DNA from 3 places in the Salinicola sp. JS01 genome. Region 3 is predicted to be linked to each of the others. Evidence: predicted binding sites of a transcription regulator. Region 3 holds the regulator's gene; each other region holds the start of a gene.
What was found. The regulator LexA, encoded in region 3, represses DNA repair genes until DNA is damaged. The targets are predictions, from matches to a motif close to TACTGTNTANNTANACAGTA.
Positions count from the first base shown of each region.

Region 1: the regulator LexA is predicted to act here: its motif matches at 2,689-2,708, upstream of QO259_RS17025 (DUF1654 domain-containing protein).
Region 2: the regulator LexA is predicted to act here: its motif matches at 4,738-4,757, upstream of QO259_RS10570 (PA0069 family radical SAM protein).

Region 1 covers NZ_CP127244.1:3,755,192-3,761,676, reverse strand. The annotation lists gene QO259_RS17050 (hypothetical protein) at 1-470, shown strand, start outside; gene QO259_RS17045 (hypothetical protein) at 472-1,383, shown strand; gene QO259_RS17040 (HI_1402-related protein) at 1,383-1,952, shown strand; gene QO259_RS17035 (hypothetical protein) at 1,939-2,247, opposite strand; gene QO259_RS17030 (hypothetical protein) at 2,225-2,428, opposite strand; gene QO259_RS17025 (DUF1654 domain-containing protein) at 2,425-2,670, opposite strand; gene QO259_RS17020 (aspartate/glutamate racemase family protein) at 3,070-3,768, opposite strand; gene QO259_RS17015 (hypothetical protein) at 3,847-4,227, opposite strand; gene QO259_RS17010 (hypothetical protein) at 4,404-4,607, opposite strand; gene QO259_RS17005 (helix-turn-helix domain-containing protein) at 4,957-5,316, shown strand; gene QO259_RS17000 (hypothetical protein) at 5,842-6,204, opposite strand.
Region 2 covers NZ_CP127244.1:2,293,312-2,299,796, forward strand. The annotation lists gene QO259_RS10550 (glycerophosphodiester phosphodiesterase family protein) at 1-543, shown strand, start outside; gene QO259_RS10555 (motility protein A) at 649-1,467, shown strand; gene QO259_RS10560 (OmpA family protein) at 1,464-2,312, shown strand; cobalamin riboswitch at 2,360-2,580, shown strand; gene QO259_RS10565 (TonB-dependent receptor domain-containing protein) at 2,759-4,603, shown strand; gene QO259_RS10570 (PA0069 family radical SAM protein) at 4,776-5,873, shown strand; gene QO259_RS10575 (glycosyltransferase family 2 protein) at 6,143-6,485, shown strand, end outside.
Region 3 covers NZ_CP127244.1:2,068,911-2,075,395, reverse strand. The annotation lists gene QO259_RS09405 (ribonuclease J) at 1-632, opposite strand, end outside; gene purU (formyltetrahydrofolate deformylase) at 863-1,711, shown strand; gene dinB (DNA polymerase IV) at 1,749-2,810, opposite strand; gene lexA (transcriptional repressor LexA) at 2,823-3,470, opposite strand; gene QO259_RS09385 (TetR/AcrR family transcriptional regulator) at 3,789-4,445, shown strand; gene nagZ (beta-N-acetylhexosaminidase) at 4,522-5,538, shown strand; gene QO259_RS09375 (hypoxanthine-guanine phosphoribosyltransferase) at 5,607-6,179, shown strand; gene ppsR (posphoenolpyruvate synthetase regulatory kinase/phosphorylase PpsR) at 6,277-6,485, opposite strand, start outside.

The sequences.
Region 1 (6,485 bases), 1.7 Mb from region 3:
TCGCGGTGACGATCACCGTCATCGAGACGCCCCTGGTCGCGATCACCCGCTACCGCCTCACGCTCGAGGATGCCGGCAATCCCGACGGCGGCATGCAGATCGCGCGCATCGCGCTGGGCATGGCGTTTCAGCCCACGTTCAACATGAGCTGGGGCGCGCAATCCGACTGGGTCGACAAGGCCACGCACGAGGACAGCGCCGGGCAGACGCTGCGCACGATCAATGGCGGGAGGCCGCGCCGGCAGGTTCAGTTCTCGCTCGACTGGCTGCAACCCGGCGACCGCGCGCGGCTCGTCGAGGAGCTGGCCCAGCGCGGGATGATGGCCGATGTATTTGTCGATCTTTACCCGCACCTCGCCGGTCTCGATCGCTTGGCCGCGTGTTTCGTGGGGCGACTGGCCTCGGGCTACGGCGATACCCACACCCATCCGCGCAACCGAAAATCAACGCTGACTATCACGGAGGTCTGACGTGCCCCTATTCGTACCCAGCGAGCTAAATTTCAACGACATCCGAATTACCACGGGCATGACGACCGAGTTTCCGATCCGTCTCGAGGCGTATCAGGATCGCGTCGCGCAATTCTCGGCTGAATGCCGGCAAATGGTCGCTTCGATCGACGAGACCTACACCGGCATGCAGCAGCAAATGGAGGACACCCAGGCTGCTGCAGCCCAGGCGGCCGAGGACGTCGAGCAGACCGGGCTGGATCGACAGGCCACGGGCGAGGACCGGCAGCAGACCGGCCTCGATGCCCAGGCCACGGGCGAGGACCGGCAGCAGACCGGGCTGGATGCCCAGGCCACGGCTGCCGACCGGCAGCAGACGGGGCAGGACGCCCAGGCCACGGCCGCTGACCGGCAGCAAACGGGACTCGACGTCACGGCGACGCAGCAGGCCCGCCAGGCCGCCGAAGATCTTTACGGCGATCTGCAGGCTGTGAGCGATGCCCGTACCGCCGCCGAGGGGGCGGCAACGTCAGCAGCCGAGGACGCCGATCGGGCCGAGACCGCCGCCGGTCAGGCCGAGGGGGCAGTGGCCGAGCACGAAGCGAAAACCGATGCGCACCCGCAGTACGTGAAGAAGACGACGCTGCAGGCAGATTACTACACCGCCGCCGAAGTGGACTTGAGGGTCGCCAACGCCGGCCCGTCGACGCAGGTTGGGGCGGTGGGGACGTATGCGTTCTTGCTATATCGCTATTCAACGCTGTTTGAGCCGGGTGATACGGCGGCAGGCAGCAATTTGTATTACACGAATGCAAATAACCAGGACGACCCATCGTATTTCCGAGGCCCGGTGAGCGGAACGTGGCGATGCATGGGGCACAGCTGGGCCTCCTCGGGGAATTCGAGAAAAACGTTATGGCTGAGGATCGCATGATGGATTTGAGAAATGCCGCCTACGCCGGCAACGGCACTATCGACTGCGAAATCGAACACCCCGAACTTGGGTGGATTCCTTTCACTGCATCCCCGGACGACCCCGACGAGCGCGCGCGAGGCATCTACCAGCAGATCCTCGATAGCGGGATCGAGATCGCGCCGTACGAGGTGCCACCGGTAGACGTCGAGGCCCTGGCTGCCAGCAAGCTCGATGAGATCAACCGCGCATCCGAGGCTGACCTCGTTGAGCTGCGCCGACAATACCCGCAATACGAGATCGACACCTGGCCCCAGCAGGAGGCCGAGGCTCGGGCGTGGCAGGCCGACAACAACGCCCCCACGCCGACCCTCGACGGTATCGCCGCGCGGCGTGGTATTGCATTCGATGAACTGGTGCGGCGCGTGATCGCCAACGCCGAGGCATACCGCCCGATCGTCACAGACGTCATCGGCAAGCGTCAGCGTCTCGAGGACCAGATCAGGGCGGCGGTCGACGCCGGTGATGCCGATGCGCTCCGCGCGGTGACGTGGGAGGGGCTGACTGCTGGCACCGCTACCAGCGCTTGATCCCGCCGGTAATCAGGTCCATGCACCGCGGCCCCCATAGCGCCTCAACCGCCGCCGGGCGCCAGAACAGATAGCGGATCTGCGCTTGGCCAGTATTGAGCATGATGTGAGCGTGGGAGCCGATCGCCAGCCGGTCATCGGGATCGAGCTCGTCGATGCGGCACCGGCCCGAGTAAACGAACTGGGCATGGGTCGCGTGGTACTCGATCCACTGGTCAGCCGGCGGCCGCCCCTCATGCCAGCCGCGGTCGCGCCGGGTCTGCGCCCACCTTTCAAGCGCCGCCCTGTAATTCATCGCTCACTCCCTCCAGCAGACCTACCGAATCACGTCCGCACCAGCAGCAGTGGATGCCCGCCAATCCATCGCCGGCGATCACGAAGCCGGCGATCTCTTCTCTCTCCTCAGCGCTCTCTCGGGTGCCGCAGGCACTGCACTCGACCTCTACCCAGCCAGAGCCGCTGGTGACCTCGATCACATCGACGCCTCAGCCTCAACTGGATTCCAGCTCACCAGCGCCTCGCCGTCGGCGGTGCGTGTCACTGTCACATAGTCGACGGTCTCGAACTCTTCGAGCAGACGATCCCAGTCTGCCGGGCTCTCGGTGTCGAATCGCTCCAGGCGCACATGGGTCGCCCCACGGTTGTTGGCGCCGGTGATCTGGTGCCGCACGCGCTCGGCGAGCAGCTCGTAGCTGCTGGGCTTACGTGGCTTGGCCATCTTGTGATGCCTCCCGATCACTGTATGCACATACAGTGTCGCGAAAGGGCTGGCGTGTGTCGACTGGCTAGCGTGGTGGCCGCGATGTGAAGGGTGGGATAGATGGCGGGTCGGTGCTCGCGTGTAGCGTGACTATTTCGTGCGCTACGGCGTCGCAAAAACGCGTGGTTACGTCACGTTCTGTCGCTTTGCCACGGGGCCGCATGACCTAAGCGATTGATTTTAAAGTGTGTGCACAGTGGCGCCTCGCCCTCCGGAGGCAAAGGTCAAAGGTTCGAATCCTTTAGGGCGCGCCATATTGTTACGAAAACCGCCACCCGTGCTCACGCCGGGTGGCGGTTTTTGTTTGTGGCGTGCAGGGCGCGCGGCAGCGAGTTCGAAGGAAAAGGCCGGTCTCTCTCAGCGATCGTCGAGCGCGAAGGCCAGCCCCATCTCCACATGCAGTGCGGTGGTGTCGTAGAGCGGCAGGGCGCTGTCCTGCGGGCGTAGCAACAGGGCGATTTCGGTGCAGCCGAGAATGATCGCGCGGGCGCCGCGGGCGTGCAGGTTGGCGACGATTTCACGATAGCGCGCGCGGGAGTCGTCGTTCACGATGCCCTGCACCAACTCCTCGAAGATGATGCGGTGGATCGCCTCGCGCTCGTCCTCTGCGGGGATCAGACAGTCGATGCCGTAGCGCTCGCTGAGGCGTTCGCGGTAGAAGGGCTGTTCCATGGTGAAGCGCGTGCCCAGCAGCCCGGCCTGGTCGATGCCATCCGCCGCCAAGCGTTCGCCGGTGGCATCGGCGATGTGCAGCAGCGGCATGTTCAGCGCCGCCTCGATCGCCGAGGCGACCTTGTGCATGGTGTTGGTGGCCAGCAGCAGGCACTCGGCGCCGGCGGCTTCCACTTGCCCTGCCGCCGCGGCGAGCCGCTGGCCGGCTTCTGCCCACTGGCCGCTACGCTGGAGCGCTTCGATCTCGGCAAAGTCGACGCTCACCAGCGCGATCCTGGCCGAATGGTGCCCGCCCAGGCGCTGGCGCACGCCTTCATTGAGCAGGCGATAGTAACTCTGGGTCGATTCCCAGCTCATGCCGCCGAGTACGCCGATCGTCTTCATGCGTCCCTCCGTATTGGCCAGACACTACAGCATCGATGATGGCGCGATGCCAGCGTCGTCTATGGCGGCGTGAACGTCTCAGACGAAATCCGAGAGCGGCGGGCCGCTTGTCGGGCCATGCCAGGGCGGGCGGCGGGCGATGATGAGCTCACGTACGCGGTCTGCGATCCACGCCTTGGCGTGGCGTGCCAGCGTGAAGCGGTGGTCGATGACGATGATGGCGTGGTGCAGGCTGGGCACATAGAGCGCCGGCTGATAGACCCCGGCAGGTGACGCGGGCTGGCGATACGCGCAGTAGACCGTATCGATGTCGGGAGTGCCGGCATGACAGATATGGCTATCGTAGATCGTCGCGATCTGCCGTCCGGCATAGTAGAAACGTTGCGGCGGTATCGGCACATCGAACCGCAGCCAGTCTTCATTCAGCACTAGCGTGTCTTGGCAGCGAAAACGGTTCATGGCGTCCTCGGGGTCAACACCTGAGTCAGGCTATGCGACGAAGTTGGGAAATCATCACCCATAATGTACTAATAGTACATATTAAAAGTACTAGAAGTTCAATCCGTTTTATCGGTATTGTGAAAGAGAGCGGCAGGGCAATGGGCCGGTCTGTCAGAGCGCTGTTGCGATGGGAGTCATGCGTCTGGTTCGGTCTCGTCCCGCGCCTCAGTGGCGGTCTGGCCGGTGCGCCGTAGGCGCTTTACCAGCTGCTCCAGCAGCAGCAGGTCGGCGTCTTCCAGCTCGCCGGCCTGCACCGCCGCTTCGATCAGTGATAGTGTCCGCGCGGCGCGCGCCGGCGATGGCTCGGCGACGCGCAGCGTGTTGCCAGGGGGGTACATACGCTGCCTCGCGCTCGTCGTCATCGCGCAGCATATGCCCCTGGCCGTAGTCCAGCCACGCCTCGCGCACGCCCAGCCAGCGTGCCAGCGCCACCTTCTTGGCGTGGCTCGGGCGCGCTTCGCCGTTGATCCACTTGCTCGCCGCCTTGGGGGTGACACGCACGGCGCGGGCTAGGCGTGCGCCCATCCCGTGGCCGTCCTTACCTGCGTGACGCAGTGCTTCGAGCAGGCGGGCGCTGAAGTCGTCCCGATGATCAGTGTGAACCATAGGTTCAATAGTCGCATCGCTTGAATGTACTTTCAGTACCTGATATGTCTGTACTCAAAGTACACGCTCAGCGAGGGTGCCATGAGTGCCATTCGATTTGCGGTGGAACGGGTGGGCGGGGTGTCGCGCTGCGCGCGAATCTGTGGGGTCTCACCTTCCGCGGTGTGCAAGTGGCTGCGTCGCGACTGCCTGCCGCGTACGGAGTACACCGGTGAGACGTGCCACGCGCAGCGCATGGCCACGGCCAGCGAGGGGGCGTTCAGCGCGGCATGGCTGCTGGCGCATGCCCGGCCCGAGTCGCCGGCCGGCAAGGCGCAGGTAAAACCTGACGGTCGGGCGGTCGCTGCGATGCCGGAACAGGAAAAACCGGAACAGGAAAAAAGGGCGCAAAAAAGCCCAGCCGAAGCCGGGCAACATTCAGACCATGAGTCGCCATCATAACGACCGACCGGCATCAGTTAAAATGCAAATAGCCAATGAGGCTATACGTTTTTTGAGAGCGGCTTTATCACGGGGATCACCGTACGGATTTATTGCGCCATGCGGTGAATTGTATCATTGTCAAGATTTCTATATTTACTTATTTAGATAATCATGTGCTCAGCGTAGCACCCTGACATGATTGCGCGGAAACGCAGGTCAATGGATGGGGCATGGCGCTGATTTGCCGAGATATCACTGGGTTGCCAGCGCATGACAGGTCTATCGGTTGGCGCTTGGATATGCGATCGCGCCGCTTGGCTGGCCAAAGCGGGAAGCCAATTGTCTGTCATGATAGAGCGCGGTATGGAGAATCTACCGTTCTCGCCTTCGGTGCACGAAAGCCGGCTGCGACGGACGGCATTTGCACGGTTGCCGGCGGTAAATACTCGGCTATGGGCTTGTCATCCCAGCGCTGGATGAACGCAAAACCGCCGGCACTGGGCCGGCGGTTTTTGGTGCGATAGGCCGTGTCGGCGTATCGACTTACAGGCTGGAGAAGCTCACGCTGCCATTGTCATGACCGGCCTGGTTGGCGTTGGCCAGACCTTGGGCGGCGGCGGCGCTGTGGCCTTGGGCTACCAGAGCGTTACCGCCGGCCGGGATCTGGGTCGAGAGCTGAGTCTCTTGGGCGACGTTTTGCAGTGCCTGGTCGGCTGCGGCGCTGTGGCCGCCGCTGACGGTGTCGACGCTGTAGGCGGTCGGCAGCGACTGATACTGGGCCGTCTGCTGGGTGTTAAGCTGTTCGCTCTGCTGCTCGAAGATCTGCTCGTTGATGAAGCTGTTGGCCTGGGCGGCGGTCGGCAGAGCAACGGCGAGTGCGACGGCGGCGAGAATACGTGCTTTCATGGTGTTACCTCCAATCATATCGTTGTGTGACCTGCCATTCCGTGGTGGTCACCCCTTGCGGGTCGTCGCTTGGCGACGTCGGAAACGGCACTGGCCTTTTCCGGGGGCGGCTCCTTGCCCCCGACCGTTGACGACAGTATGGAGATGAGTACGTTAGTCTGCTAATCACGTCTACCGAATTCGATTATCGATGCGATTGATACGAAAGTCGTAACTCGCCGCGTCCTGGCCTTGCGCGGGCGCGTCGGCACGCTAGGATGGGCCGCGATCGCCCGCCCACG
Region 2 (6,485 bases), 220 kb from region 3:
GGCGCCTGGTTCGGTGAGCAGTTCCGCGGCGAGCGCATGGCTACCCTCGAAGCGATGCTGGCGCTGCTCAAGCGTCTCGACATGGGCCTCAATCTGGAGCTCAAGGTGACCCGCGGGCGCAATGCGATCGAGCTGGTCAAGGCGGCACTGCCGCCGACCCTGGAAGCCCTGGCGCCGGAGAAGCTGATCGTCTCTTCGTTCGACCGTCACGCCCTCACCGCAGCTCGGGCGCTGGAGGCGAACCCGGATCGATTGCGCCTGGGCGTGCTCGACGACAAGGCCCCCAAGCGCTGGTGGCGCGAGACCGAGCGGCTCTCCGCCTACAGCCTGCACCTGGACTGGCGCAAGCTGAAGGTCAAGCGCGCCCGCGAGATCGCCGACGAGGAGATCAAGCTGTTCTGCTACACCGCCAACGACCCCGTCGCCTTCGACAAGCTGTGGGAGTGGGGCGTGGACGGCGTGATCAGCGATGACCCGGTGCGCTTCATCGAGCATGCCGGCCAGCAGCAGATCCATGCCGAGTCGCATCGCGGCGGCGTCTGACACAGCGCACGAAAAGCGCCCGTTAGTCGCGTCAGTTAGCGTCTTTGACCGCGACCGCCCCGGGCTATGATGCCAACCTGCCCGTTTCCAGGTTGCGAGCCGTCCATGAATCCCTCCACCCTCATCGGCATGGTCGCCAGTGCGCTGCTGCTGGTGACCGTCGTGCTCTTCACCGCTCAGGCCCCGAGCAGCTTCTTCAATCTGCCGGGGCTGGCGATCGTGCTCACCGGCACCCTGGCCGCCAGCTTCATCAGCTATCCGCTCGCCGAGATGCAGCGCCTGTGCCGCCAGATCGCGGTGGTGTTCCGGCGCGAATCCCAGCAGAGCGAGCTCGATGCCGACCTCGACCAGCTGGTCGAAATGTCGCGCCACTGGAGCCGCGGTAACATCCGCGCCATCGAGAGCGCGCTGGAGGGCGTCACCAACCCCTTCCTGCGCACCGGCATGCAGATGGTGATCGCCAACAGCCGCGAGGAGGAGATTCGCGAGATGCTGCGCTGGCGCATGGTGCGGGTGAAGGCGCGCGAGCGTACCGAGGCGCAGATCCTGCGCACCATGGCGATCTACGCCCCGGCATTCGGCATGCTCGGCACCCTGGTCGGGCTGATCAACATGCTCGAGGTGATCCAGGCCGGCGATCTGACGATCATCGGCCCGCGTCTGGCGGTGGCGTTGATGTCCACCTTCTACGGCATCCTGCTCGCCAACCTGGTATTCAAGCCGATCGCGGTGAAGCTGGAGCGGCGCACCGAGGCGCGACTGATGGCTATGACGATGATCCTCGAGGGCATCATGATGGTGAGCAAGCGTCGCCTGCCCGCGTTCATCGAAGAGGCGCTCAACACCTACCGCGTCGAACACCGCGACGAGATGCGTGATCCGCGCCAGGCCGCGGCCACGGACCTCTCGTCCCCGACCTCATGAGTGGCAGCACGGACTACGCCGCGCGGGGCCCCTTCGCCGAGCTGCTGTTCGACGACGACGCCCTGGCCGAGGGTGGGCGTGGCAGCGAGAGCGACTCCTGGCTGATGAGCTATCTCGACCTGCTGCTGCTGCTGGTCACCTTCTTCGTGCTGATGCTGGCGCTCTACGGCGGCCAGCTCGCCTCCCCCGAGCAACCCACGGCGCCACCAGTGACGCTGGCACTCAAGGTGCCGGCCCCCGTGCCCCCCAAGGCCGCGCCGAGCGCCGCCCAGCTCGGTTTCTATCGTCCGCCGCGCCAGCTGACGGCTGCCCCCGTGGCCAGCGATGTCGGCTTCTACGCGCCGCGCCCGGCACCGCCGCCGCTGGTGCCGATGACACCGCTGCTGTTCGCGGTGCCGCTGTTCGACCTGCCCGACCCGGTGGACGACACGCTGCCGCAGATCGACGGGGTCCAGGTGACCGCGATCCCGCACGGCTTCAATCTGCGCATCCAGGACCATCTGCTGTTCGATTCCAGCGCCGTGGATGTCAGCGACAAGGGGCGCGCGCTGATCGAGAAGATGATTCCGCTGCTGCAGGAGTTCCAGGGCACCATCTCGGTCGAAGGGCATACCGACAGCGTGCCGATCTCGACCCCGCAGTTTCCCTCCAACTGGGAGCTCTCCGCGGCCCGTGCCGCCGCCGTGGTGCGTGCACTGCGTCTGGACGGTATCGATGGCGGTCGTCTGCGCGCCATCGGCTACGCCTCCACCGAGCCGCTGGCCGATAACGACACTCCCGCGGGCCGAGCGCGCAACCGCCGGGTGGAACTGGTACTGCAGGAGACCGGCAGCGACGGCTCGTGAATGGCGCGCGACGCGCCATTTCCCTGGCCGGCGAGAAGCTGCGACAATCCGCGCGTCGAGAGCGACGTGTTCGGGAAACGGGTGAGAGCCCCGTACTGCCCCCGCAACGGTAATCGTGTCAGACACCGGTGGACCTTGTGTGTCCAGCCACTGTGAGCAGCGGTGCTCTTTATTGCGGCGCGCCATCCACTCATGGGAAGGCCCGGTGTCGGGTGATCGAAGATCACCGCGCGTGAGTCCGGAGACCGGCGTCGTTCTCTTCACTGGTTGATGCGGAGGGCTCAAACCAGTGACGACAGCGCACGCCGGCCGCCCAGAATGCGTTGGCCGGCGTATTTCGTCACGCCGTTCCCTCCCATCGCGTCATCGCAACACAAGGAACCGCCCGCAGCGCCACTGCGCCGCGCACGAGAACGGTTCCAATACGCGTTTGGGGATCATCTTTCATGGGTTACCGTCCTACCGCCATGGCCCACGGCGTCGCCATGGCCCTGCTGCTGCCAAGCCTCGGCGCCGCAGCCCAGCAGCTCGACGACGTGCAGGTCACTGCCAACCGGCTGCCGCAGTCGCAGGCCGACGTGCTCGCCAGCACCACCATCATCGACCGCGCGGAGATCGAGCGCAGCCAGGCCGACAGCGTGATCGACCTGCTGCAGAACCGCGCCGGTATCGAAATCACGCAGAACGGCGCGCACGGCACCATTACCAGCCTGTTCATGCGCGGCACCGAATCCGACCACACCCTGGTGCTGGTCGACGGCGTACGCATCAATGCCGCCACCAGCGGCGGCGCCAGCCTGGAGTTCCTGCCGGTCGAGGCGATCCAGCGCATCGAGATCGTGCGCGGCCCGCGCGCTGCCGCCTACGGCGCCGATGCCATCGGCGGCGTGATCCAGATCTTCACCCGGCGCGGCGGCGAAGGGACCCAAGCGGCTCTGTCCCTGCGCGCCGGCGACCAGCACACGCAGAAACAGAACCTGTTCGTTTCCACCGGTGACGCCGCTACCCGCCTCAACGCCAGTCTGTTCCGGCGCGACGGCGACGGCTTCAACGCCCTTGCCAGCGACGCCAGCGGCGAGCGCGATGGCTTCAAGCGCGGCGGGGCTCAGTTAGGGCTATCGCACCGCTTCGGCGCCAACGCCAGTCTGAGCCTGAATGCCCTGCGCCAGGATACCGACGCCGACTACGACGACTGCTTCCCGCTCAATGCCAGCACCGCCAGCAACGACTGCCGCACCGACGGCTATCTGCAGACCTTCGGCGGGCGCTACGATCTGGCTCTGGCGCCCGACTGGGACATGGCGATCACCGCCGGACACTTCGACGAGCGCCGCGAGGAGCGCTATGCCGGCGAGCGCTATAGTGTCACCGAATCGCACCGCAACGAACTCGGCATCCAGCACAGCTTCACCCGCGCCAACGGCGTCGACACCCTGGGGGTGGACTACCGCCAGGAGCATGTCGACTTCGACTCGGCGAGCCCGTTCGCCGGGCGCTACGCCAAGGACAGCCGCGAGAACTACGGCCTCTACGGCATGCTGCAGCGCGAGTACGGGCGCCATGAGCTGAGCGGCTCGCTACGATACGACGACGATTCACGCTTCGGCGACGAAACCACCGGCAGTGCCGGCTACGCCTACCGTCTGACACCGGCACAGCGCCTCGGGCTGGTCTACTCGACCGCCTTCAAGGCGCCCAACCTGATCGATCTCTACGGGCCCTACGGCAGCAACCCCGACCTCGACGCCGAAACCTCGCGCAACCTGGAGGCGTTCTGGGCCATCGAGCATGACGCCTGGCATGCACGCGTCAGCGCCTTCGAGAACCGGATCGACGATCTGATCGCCTTCGACGCGGCCTTCGTGCCCTACAACGTCGACCGCGCGCGTATCCGCGGTGTCGAACTGAGCGGTGGCTGGCAATACGCCGGCCTCTCGCTGCGCGCCAGCCTGACCCATCAGGATCCGGAAGACCGCGATAGCGGCGAGCGGCTGAAGCGCCGAGCCAGAACCTTCGGCCGTCTGGATGCCGACTACGCCTTGGGCGACTGGCGCTACGGCGCCACCCTGCGCGCCGCCGGCGACCGTCGCGATACCCGCTACACCTTCCCCTACGGCGACACCACCGTCAGCGGCTACGGCATCGTGGATCTGCGCACGGCGTGGCAGGTGACGCCGCAGGTCGAACTGTCGGCCAAGCTGGATAACGCCTTCGACCGCGACTACACCCTGGCCGAGGGCTACAACACCCAGGGCCGCTATGTCGAGGCCGGCGTCAAGCTGACGCTGTAACTGTCCATCCCGATGGCGCCCTCATCCATTGGCGGCCTCATCCATTGGTGGCCAACGCCGGGTGAGGGTGTGCTGACGCCACGAGCGGCGCCATGCCTCCACGACCGGCACTTTGCGTCGTGACGACCCCGTGATACTGTATATTTGAACAGCTTCCGATCACGGAGTCGTCATGTCGTCTCCCACCCCACCGCGCGATCCCTACGCCGCGTCACCGGGCCCGCTCAAGGGCCGCGGCGCGACCTTCAATCCGCATAACCGCTTTCAGCCGAGCCATACCGAAGCCTTCGACGATGGCTGGTGGCAGGAAGCGCTGCCGCAACGCATACCCACCCAGATCCAGCACGAGACGCCGCGCAGCGCGCTCTCCTGGAACCACTCCCCGGACCTGGGCTTCGACCGCTCGCTCAACCCCTATCGCGGCTGCGAGCACGGCTGCATCTACTGCTATGCCCGCCCCAGTCACGCCTACTGGGATCTGTCACCGGGCATCGACTTCGAGACCCGGCTGATCGCCAAGCAAGGGATGGCGGCGCGGCTGCGCGAGGAGCTGTGCAAGCCCGGCTATCGCTGCCAGCCGATCAATCTCTCCGGCAACACCGACTGCTACCAGCCGATCGAGGCCGAGTACGGCACCACCCGCGAGCTGCTGGCGCTGCTGCTCGAGTGCCGTCATCCGGTCACGCTGGTGACCAAGAGCGCGCTGATCCTGCGGGATCGCGACCTGCTGGCCGCACTCGCCGAGCAGCGCCTGGTGCGCGTCTTCATCAGCCTCACCAGCCTGGACAACGAGCTCAAGCGCACGCTGGAGCCGCGCACCGCCTCGCCGGCGGCCCGACTCAAGACACTGAGCGAACTCGCCGCCGCGGGCATTCCGGTAGGCGCCCTGCTGGCGCCGGTGATTCCGGCGATCAACGACCACGAGATAGAGACACTGCTCGAACGCGCAGCCGAAGCCGGCGCCACCAGCGCCAGCTGGACCCTGTTGCGTCTGCCACGGGAGGTGGCACCGCTGTTCGAGGCGTGGCTGCAAGCCCACTACCCTGAGCGCGCCGGCAAGGTGATGAGTCTGATCCGCCAGTCGCGCGGCGGCGCCAGCAACGACAGCCGCTTCGGCCACCGTATGCGCGGCGAAGGGATCTTCGTCGACATGATCGATCAGCGCTTTCGCCGTGCCGCCGGTCGCCTGGGCCTGCAGCGGCGCCCAGACCAGGGGCTCGACATCCGCCATTTTCGCCCGCCCCACCGCCAGCAGGATCTGTTCCGTTGAGCTTCTGCTCGCGCCGCCAGCGTGGCACGATAAGGGTTCCGCGTTCCTGAGAATCCGCGTTCTTAAGATTCCTTTAAGTCATGGCCTCGATCATGGCGACATTCGCATTCGATGGTCGCAAAACCTGTGCCATCGTTTGCCTTTTGCTCACTCTCCTTTCATAAAGGGCGGGTCTCCAGCGCACGGCCGGCGTGCCCTCTTGCCAGGAGCGGCAAGGGCGGCATGGCGGAGCGTCCAATAAAAGTCCCATCGCCAGGAACTCAGCGTCAATGCATTCTCCACAGCTCTCGATTCTCATTCCCGCCAAGGACGAAGTCGGCAATCTGCCGGGGCTACTCGACGAAATCTCCCGCGCCCTGCAGGAGATCGAGCACGAAGTGATCGTGGTCGACGACGCCTCCAGCGACGGCTCCTGGGAGATGCTGACGCGCCGCGCCGCGGCCGATTCGCGCCTGCGCCCGCTGCGCCATGCGCGAAGCGCCGGCCAGAGCACCTCGGTGTGGCAGGCGGCCTGGGCCGCCCGCGGCACTTGGCTTGCGACCCTCGATGGTGACGGCCAGAACGACCCCGCCGATCTGCCGCGACTGTTCGAGCGCGCCTGTCGGGGCGATG
Region 3 (6,485 bases):
CTGCGCGAGTGACCCTCGACGTCGGCATTGGTCGAGTCGGCCACCACCAGATCCAGCGGCGCCAGGCGCTCGAAGGAGCGCGAGTCGATCGGCGGGCCGATCAGCGGCGCCGGATCGAGCTTCCAGTCGCCGGTGTGCAGCACGCGCGCGCCGGGCGTCTCGATCGCCAGCGCGCAGCTCTCGGGAATGGAGTGGGTGACCGCCACGAAGCCGACCTTGAAGGGGGACTGCTCGACGCTGCTGCCGGGCATCACCGGACGCAGTGCATCGGTGCGCAGACCGCGTTCGAGGAACTTGGCACGCAGCATCTCGATCGCCAGGGGTGTGGCATAGACGGGACAACCCCAGTGGGGCCAGATCCAGGCCAGGGCGCCGATATGGTCTTCATGACCGTGGGTGATGAACACCGCCTCGGGAATCATGCCCTCTGCCGCCAGGTGGGCCACGTCGGGAATCTGCAGCGGGGCGTCGGGCAGATCCTGGCGGATCATCATGCCGCAGTCGACCGCGATCCAGTGATCGTCGTAGCCGTAGAGCGAAAGGTTCATGCCGATTTCACCGCAGCCGCCCAACGGATGAAACAGCAGAGGCGGATAGGTGCGGGGGCGGATCTGCGCGCGCGGACGAAACATCGGCTTCCTTAACGGGAAAAGTCTCGTCTCACTATAAGGCATCGTTCTCGGCCCGCTCAAACCGGGATCGGCGCGCGTAAAGGCGAGCGCCGCAGCCACGGCGAATCGGGTACAATATTGCCGCCCCGAGCGCGGCGGGTGTCGTGCCGCCGCTACCGAGGCAGGTTGCGTCGTCGCGTCCTCTCGGTGCGCGGCGACTTTTCGTTTCATCGACCCTGTCAGCGTGAGTTATGCCGCACAATTATCGTTTGATCGTCTCCTGCCCAGACCGGGTCGGGATCGTGTCCCGCGTCTCGGGCTTCATCGCCGCCCAGGGGGGCTCCATCATCGAGGCCAACCAGCACTCCGACCTCGATAACGGGCGCTTTTTCATGCGCTACGACATTCAATCGGAGGCGCTGGGGGCCGCGGCCTTTCGGGCCGAGTTCGAGACCATTGCCCGCGAATTCGCGATGGATTGGCGGCTGAGCGATGCCAGCCGGCGTCAGCGTGTGGTGCTGATGGTCTCGCGCGAGTCGCACTGTCTGGTCGACCTGCTCTACCGTTGGTCGGCGGGGGAGCTCGATTGCGACATTCCCTGCGTGATCTCCAACCACGATGATCTGCGCGCCCTCGTCGAGTGGCACGGCATCGACTTCCATCGGGTGAGCGTCGACCCCGCCGACAAGGCGCCCGCGTTCGCCGAGGTCGAGCGGCTGATCGATGCGGCCGAGGCCGACAGCGTGGTGCTGGCACGTTACATGCAGATCCTGCCGCCGGCGCTGTGCGAGCGCTACGCCGGGCGCATCATCAATATCCACCACAGCTTTCTGCCGTCCTTCGCCGGCGCCAAGCCTTACCACCAGGCGTTCGAGCGCGGGGTCAAGCTGATCGGTGCGACCTGCCACTACGTCACCCAGGAGCTGGACGCGGGGCCGATCATCGAGCAGGACATTCAGCGGGTGTCGCACTGCCATACACCCCAGGATCTGGTTCGGCTGGGGCGTGACGTGGAGAAGGCCGTGCTCGCCCGCGGCCTGCGCTGGCACCTGCAGGATCGCGTCCTGATCCACGGCAACAAGACCGTCGTCTTCTCCTGAACCTTCGGGCGGTGTCGCTGGCGTCGCGCCGGCGGCGTCAGGCCGGCTGCTCGCCGTCGAACAGGCCGAGCTGGCGCTGTTCGGCCTCCGGCGCCAGGCGCACGCCGACCCCGAGCAGGCGCACCGGGCGGCCGCCGCGTTGCCAGGCGCTTTCCAGCAGCTCGTGGAAGCGCGCATGGATCACGCCGCGGGCGCCGGTCTCCTGAGTGGTGCTGGTGAAGTCGTGAAAGCGCACCTTGACGAACTGCTTGCCGATATCGGGGTGGCCATGGCGGGCCAGGCGTTCGTCGAGACGCACAATCAGCGGTGCCAGCGCCTGGTGGCACTGGGCGAGGTCCGGCAGGTCGCTGTCGTAGGTGGTCTCGACGCTGACCGACTTGCGCTCGCGGGTGACGTTGACCGGCCGGTCGTCGATGCCGTGGGCCAGCTCGTGCAGGCGCTGGCCGAACTTGCCGAAGGTGTCTATCAGTTGCTCCAGCGGCCGCGCGCGCAGTTCGGCGCAGGTGGCGATGCCGAGTCCCGCCAGCTTGGCCGCGGTGGCAGGGCCGACCCCATGCAGCTTGTCGACCGCCAGACCCTCGATGAAGCTCGCCATCTGTGCGGGCGGAATCACGAACAGGCCGTCCGGCTTGTCCCAGTCGCTGGCGATCTTGGCCAGGAACTTGTTGGGTGCCACGCCCACCGAGACCACGATGCCGGTACGCGCGAGCACCTCCTGCTTGAGCCAGTGCGCCATCCAGGTCGCACTCCCCTGGAAACGGGTGACCTCGCTGACGTCGAGATAGGCTTCGTCGAGGGAGAGCGGCTCCACCAGCGGAGTCAGCTCGTGGAATACCGCTTGAATGTCATGCGAGACGCGGCGGTAGCGATCGAAGTCAGGCTTGAGCAGCTTGAGCTCGGGGCATAGACGCAGGGCGCGTGCGGTGGGCATCGCCGAATGGATGCCGTAGCGCCGCGCCGGGTAGTTGCAGGTGGCGATGACCCCGCGCTTGTCGGCACTGCCGCCGATCGCCAGCGGCAGGTCACGCAGCCCGGGGTCGTCGCGCATTTCCACCGCGGCGTAGAAGCAGTCGCAGTCCGCGTGGAGGATCTTGCGCATGGCTGCCGACGGCTACTGCAGACCCAGGCCGTTGCCGCCGCGGATGATGCCTACGCCGAGACCCTCGATATCCAGCTGCTGGTGCTCCAGATCGACTTCGATGGGGGCGAAGTCGGCGTTCTCTGCTAGAAGGGTGACGCGGCGCCCGCGGCGTTGAAAGCGCTTGACCGTGACCTCGTCGTCGAGCCGGGCGACCACGATCTGGCCGTCGCGCACTTCCTGGGTGCGATGCACGGCGAGCAGGTCGCCATCGAGGATGCCGATGTCTTTCATCGACAGCCCACGCACACGCAGCAGGTAGTCGGCCCTGGGGGCGAAGTAGTCCGCCGGCAGTGGGCAGTAGCGGTCGATGTGCTCGGCGGCCAGGATCGGGCTGCCGGCGGCGACGTTACCCACGATCGGCAGGCCGGTTTCGGCGGGGTCGGTGGGTTCCGCGGTCCCGGCCGCAGTGGGCAGTCGGATCCCGCGGGAGGTCCCCGGAATCATGCGGATCACACCCTTGCGATCGAGCGCACGCAGGTGCTCTTCGGCGGCATTGGGAGAGCGGAATCCCAGCGCCTTGGCGATCTCGGCGCGGGTGGGCGGATAGCCGAACTCGGTCATCGTCTTGACGATGAAATCGTAGACGTTCTGCTGCCGGGCGGTGAGCGGTCTCGACATTGGGCGTCTCCCCGGGGCCTGTCAGGGCTTGGTCATGTATACAGTCTGGAATTGTATCCAGTCATGCGGGGTAGCGAAAGGGGGCGGGCGAGGAAAGGGTGCCGGGAAGGGGCTTTGGTAAAAGACTCGGTGGAAGGTCTCGTGGAAGGTCTCGGGGAAAGGGCGCCTTCGACGTTTGCCGCGATTGTGCCGTGACGTCTGGGGTGGTTAGATTCGAAAGCGTTTCAAACAGGCGTTTTTCAGCTGATTCGACAGGCGTTGGCCGACAGATTCGATGTCAGTGAAAAGCCGCCGATATCGACAGTAAAGAGGTAGTCCATGGCCCAGTCCGACACTGTGACCCGCATTCTCGACACCGCCGAGGTGCTGTTCGCCGAGAAAGGGTTCGCCGAGACGTCGCTGCGCAACATCACCACCCGGGCCAAGGTCAACCTGGCGGCGGTCAATTATCACTTCGGTTCCAAAAAGGCGCTGATCCAGGCGGTCTTCGCGCGTTATCTCGATCCCTTCGCCGAGCGCCTCAATCACGCGCTAGACGGGCTCGAGCGCCACTATGGCGGGCAGACCATTCCGCTCGAGGTGCTGCTCGAGCGCCTTGCCGAGAGCGTGCTCGAGGTTCCGGCGGAGCGTCACAGTCTCAAGATATTCATGAAGCTTCTGGGGCTCGCCTATACCCAGGCCCAGGGGCATCTGCGGCGCTACATTCAGGCGCACTACGGCGAAACCTTTCACCGTTTCGTCGCCTGCCTGCGGCTGGCCACGCCGGAATTGCCGGAGGCGGAGCGTTTCTGGCGGCTCCACTTCATGCTCGGTACCGTGGTATTCACGCTATCCGGACTGGATGCGCTGCGCGATATCGCCGACACCGAGTATCACGAGCATGTCACCGTGCGCGACCTGATCCGGCGGCTCAAGCCGGTGGTGGCGGCCGCCATGCTGGCACCGCTGGAGCCGGCGGAGACCGCGGTGAGCTGATGCGGCGGCGCCGACCTCTGTCATGACGCTGGCGGGTCGTCTAGAATCGGGCGCTTCACGGTTTCAGGTAACGGCTATGACACAACCGCTGGGTCCGGTAATGCTGGACGTCGAGGGCACTCGACTGCGTGAGGAAGAGCGGCGGCTGCTGTCGCGCCCCGAGGTCGGGGGCGTCATTCTGTTTGCGCGCAACACCCCGGATGCGGGAACCACCCAGACGCTGATCGGCGAGATTCGCGCCTGCCGGCCGGACCTGCTGGTGGCCATCGACCAGGAGGGCGGGCGCGTGCAGCGGCTCAAGCAGGGTGTGACCCGGCTACCGCCGATGGCGACCCTGGGGCGGCAGTTCGCCGAGTCGCCGGAAGCCGCGCTGGCCCTGGCCCTGGATACCGGTTGGCTGCTGGGCATGGAGATGGCCGCGTGCGGTTTCGACCTGACTTTCGCCCCGGTGCTCGACCTCGACGACGACCAGTCGCCGGCGATCGGTTCGCGCAGCTTCTCGCCCGACCCGGAGGTGGTCGCGGCGCTGGCCGGCGCCTTCATCGATGGCCTGCACGATGCTGGGATGGTCGCCATCGGCAAGCACTTTCCCGGCCATGGCGGGGCGCGGCAGGATTCCCACCACTCGGTGGCCCGTGATCCACGCTCGCTGGAGGCGCTGCGCGCGCACGATTTGGTGCCTTTCGCGCGGCTGGCGAGCAAGCTCGATGCGGTGATGCCGGCGCATGTGATCTTTCCCGCCTTCGACGAGCGCCCCGCGGGCTTCTCGCCCAGCTGGCTGGGGCTGCTGCGCGAAGAGCTCGGCTTCAAGGGCGCGATCTTCTCCGACGACCTGACCATGGCGGCTGCCCACGCCGCCGGAACGCCGGCGGCGCGCGCCGAGGCGGCCTGGGCCGCCGGCTGCGATATGGCGGTGATCTGCAACGACCCCGCGGCGGCGCGGGAGGTGGTGGATGCCTGCAGCGGACGCCAGGCGCCGCGGATCGCCAAGCTGCGTTACGCCCGCGCCCGGCCGAGCCTCGAGTCGCTGGCGGTGATCTCGCGCTGGCGGCGTACCCACGCCCGTTTGGAAGCCCTCAACGAGGCGGAGTGATCCGCCCTCTATCCCCAGGCGGCGCCGGCCCTGCCGGTTGCCGCCGACTGCTATTGATACGGTATACGATGACTCAATCTACGCTCCCCGACGCGCTGAACTCGATGCAGGAGGTCATGGATAACGCCGACTGTCTGATCGACCAGGCCCAGGTAGAGCAGGCCCTCGACCGGATGGCCGCGGCGATCACCCGCGATCTCGGCGACAAGCTGCCGGTGTTCTACTGCGTGATGAACGGCGGCCTGATCACCACCGGGCACCTGTTGACCCGGCTGGGGTTCCCGCTCGAGGTCGACTATCTCCATGCTACGCGCTATCGCGGCGGGCTCCGTGGCGGTGAGCTGTTCTGGCGGGTCTCGCCGGAAATCCCCATGGCCGGGCGCCATGTGGTGATCGTCGACGACATTCTCGATGAGGGCGCGACCCTGGCGGCGATTCTCGACTACTGCCGTGAGGCGGGCGCGGCGAGCCTCTCCACCGCGGTGCTGGTCGACAAGCAGCACGACCGCAAGGCCTCCCCGGATCTCAAGGCGACCTACTGCGGTCTGGAAGTGGTCGATCGCTACGTGTTCGGTTTCGGCATGGACTACAAGGGCTACTGGCGCAACGCCCCCGGCATCTTCGCGCCCAAGAACCTGTAAGCCTGGAGGCAGTGCGTCCGCCGCTGAGGCTTTCCATCGCGGCCCGCCGCCTCTCCCGCCTGTGTCCCGCGCTCTGCTCCGCGTCCCGCCGTTGCCGCTAGCGCGGGCTGAAGCGCCGCTGTAAGCCCGTCTCGTTCATCATGCGCGTGGAGATCTCTTCGATCGAGAAGCGCGTGGTATCGATGAACGGGATGTTCTGACGTCGGTAGAGCGCTTCGGCCTGCTCGATCTCCTGCATGCACTGGTCCATTGAACAGTAGCGGCTGTTGGGGCGGCGTTCGGTACGGATCGCGGCCAGGCGCCTGA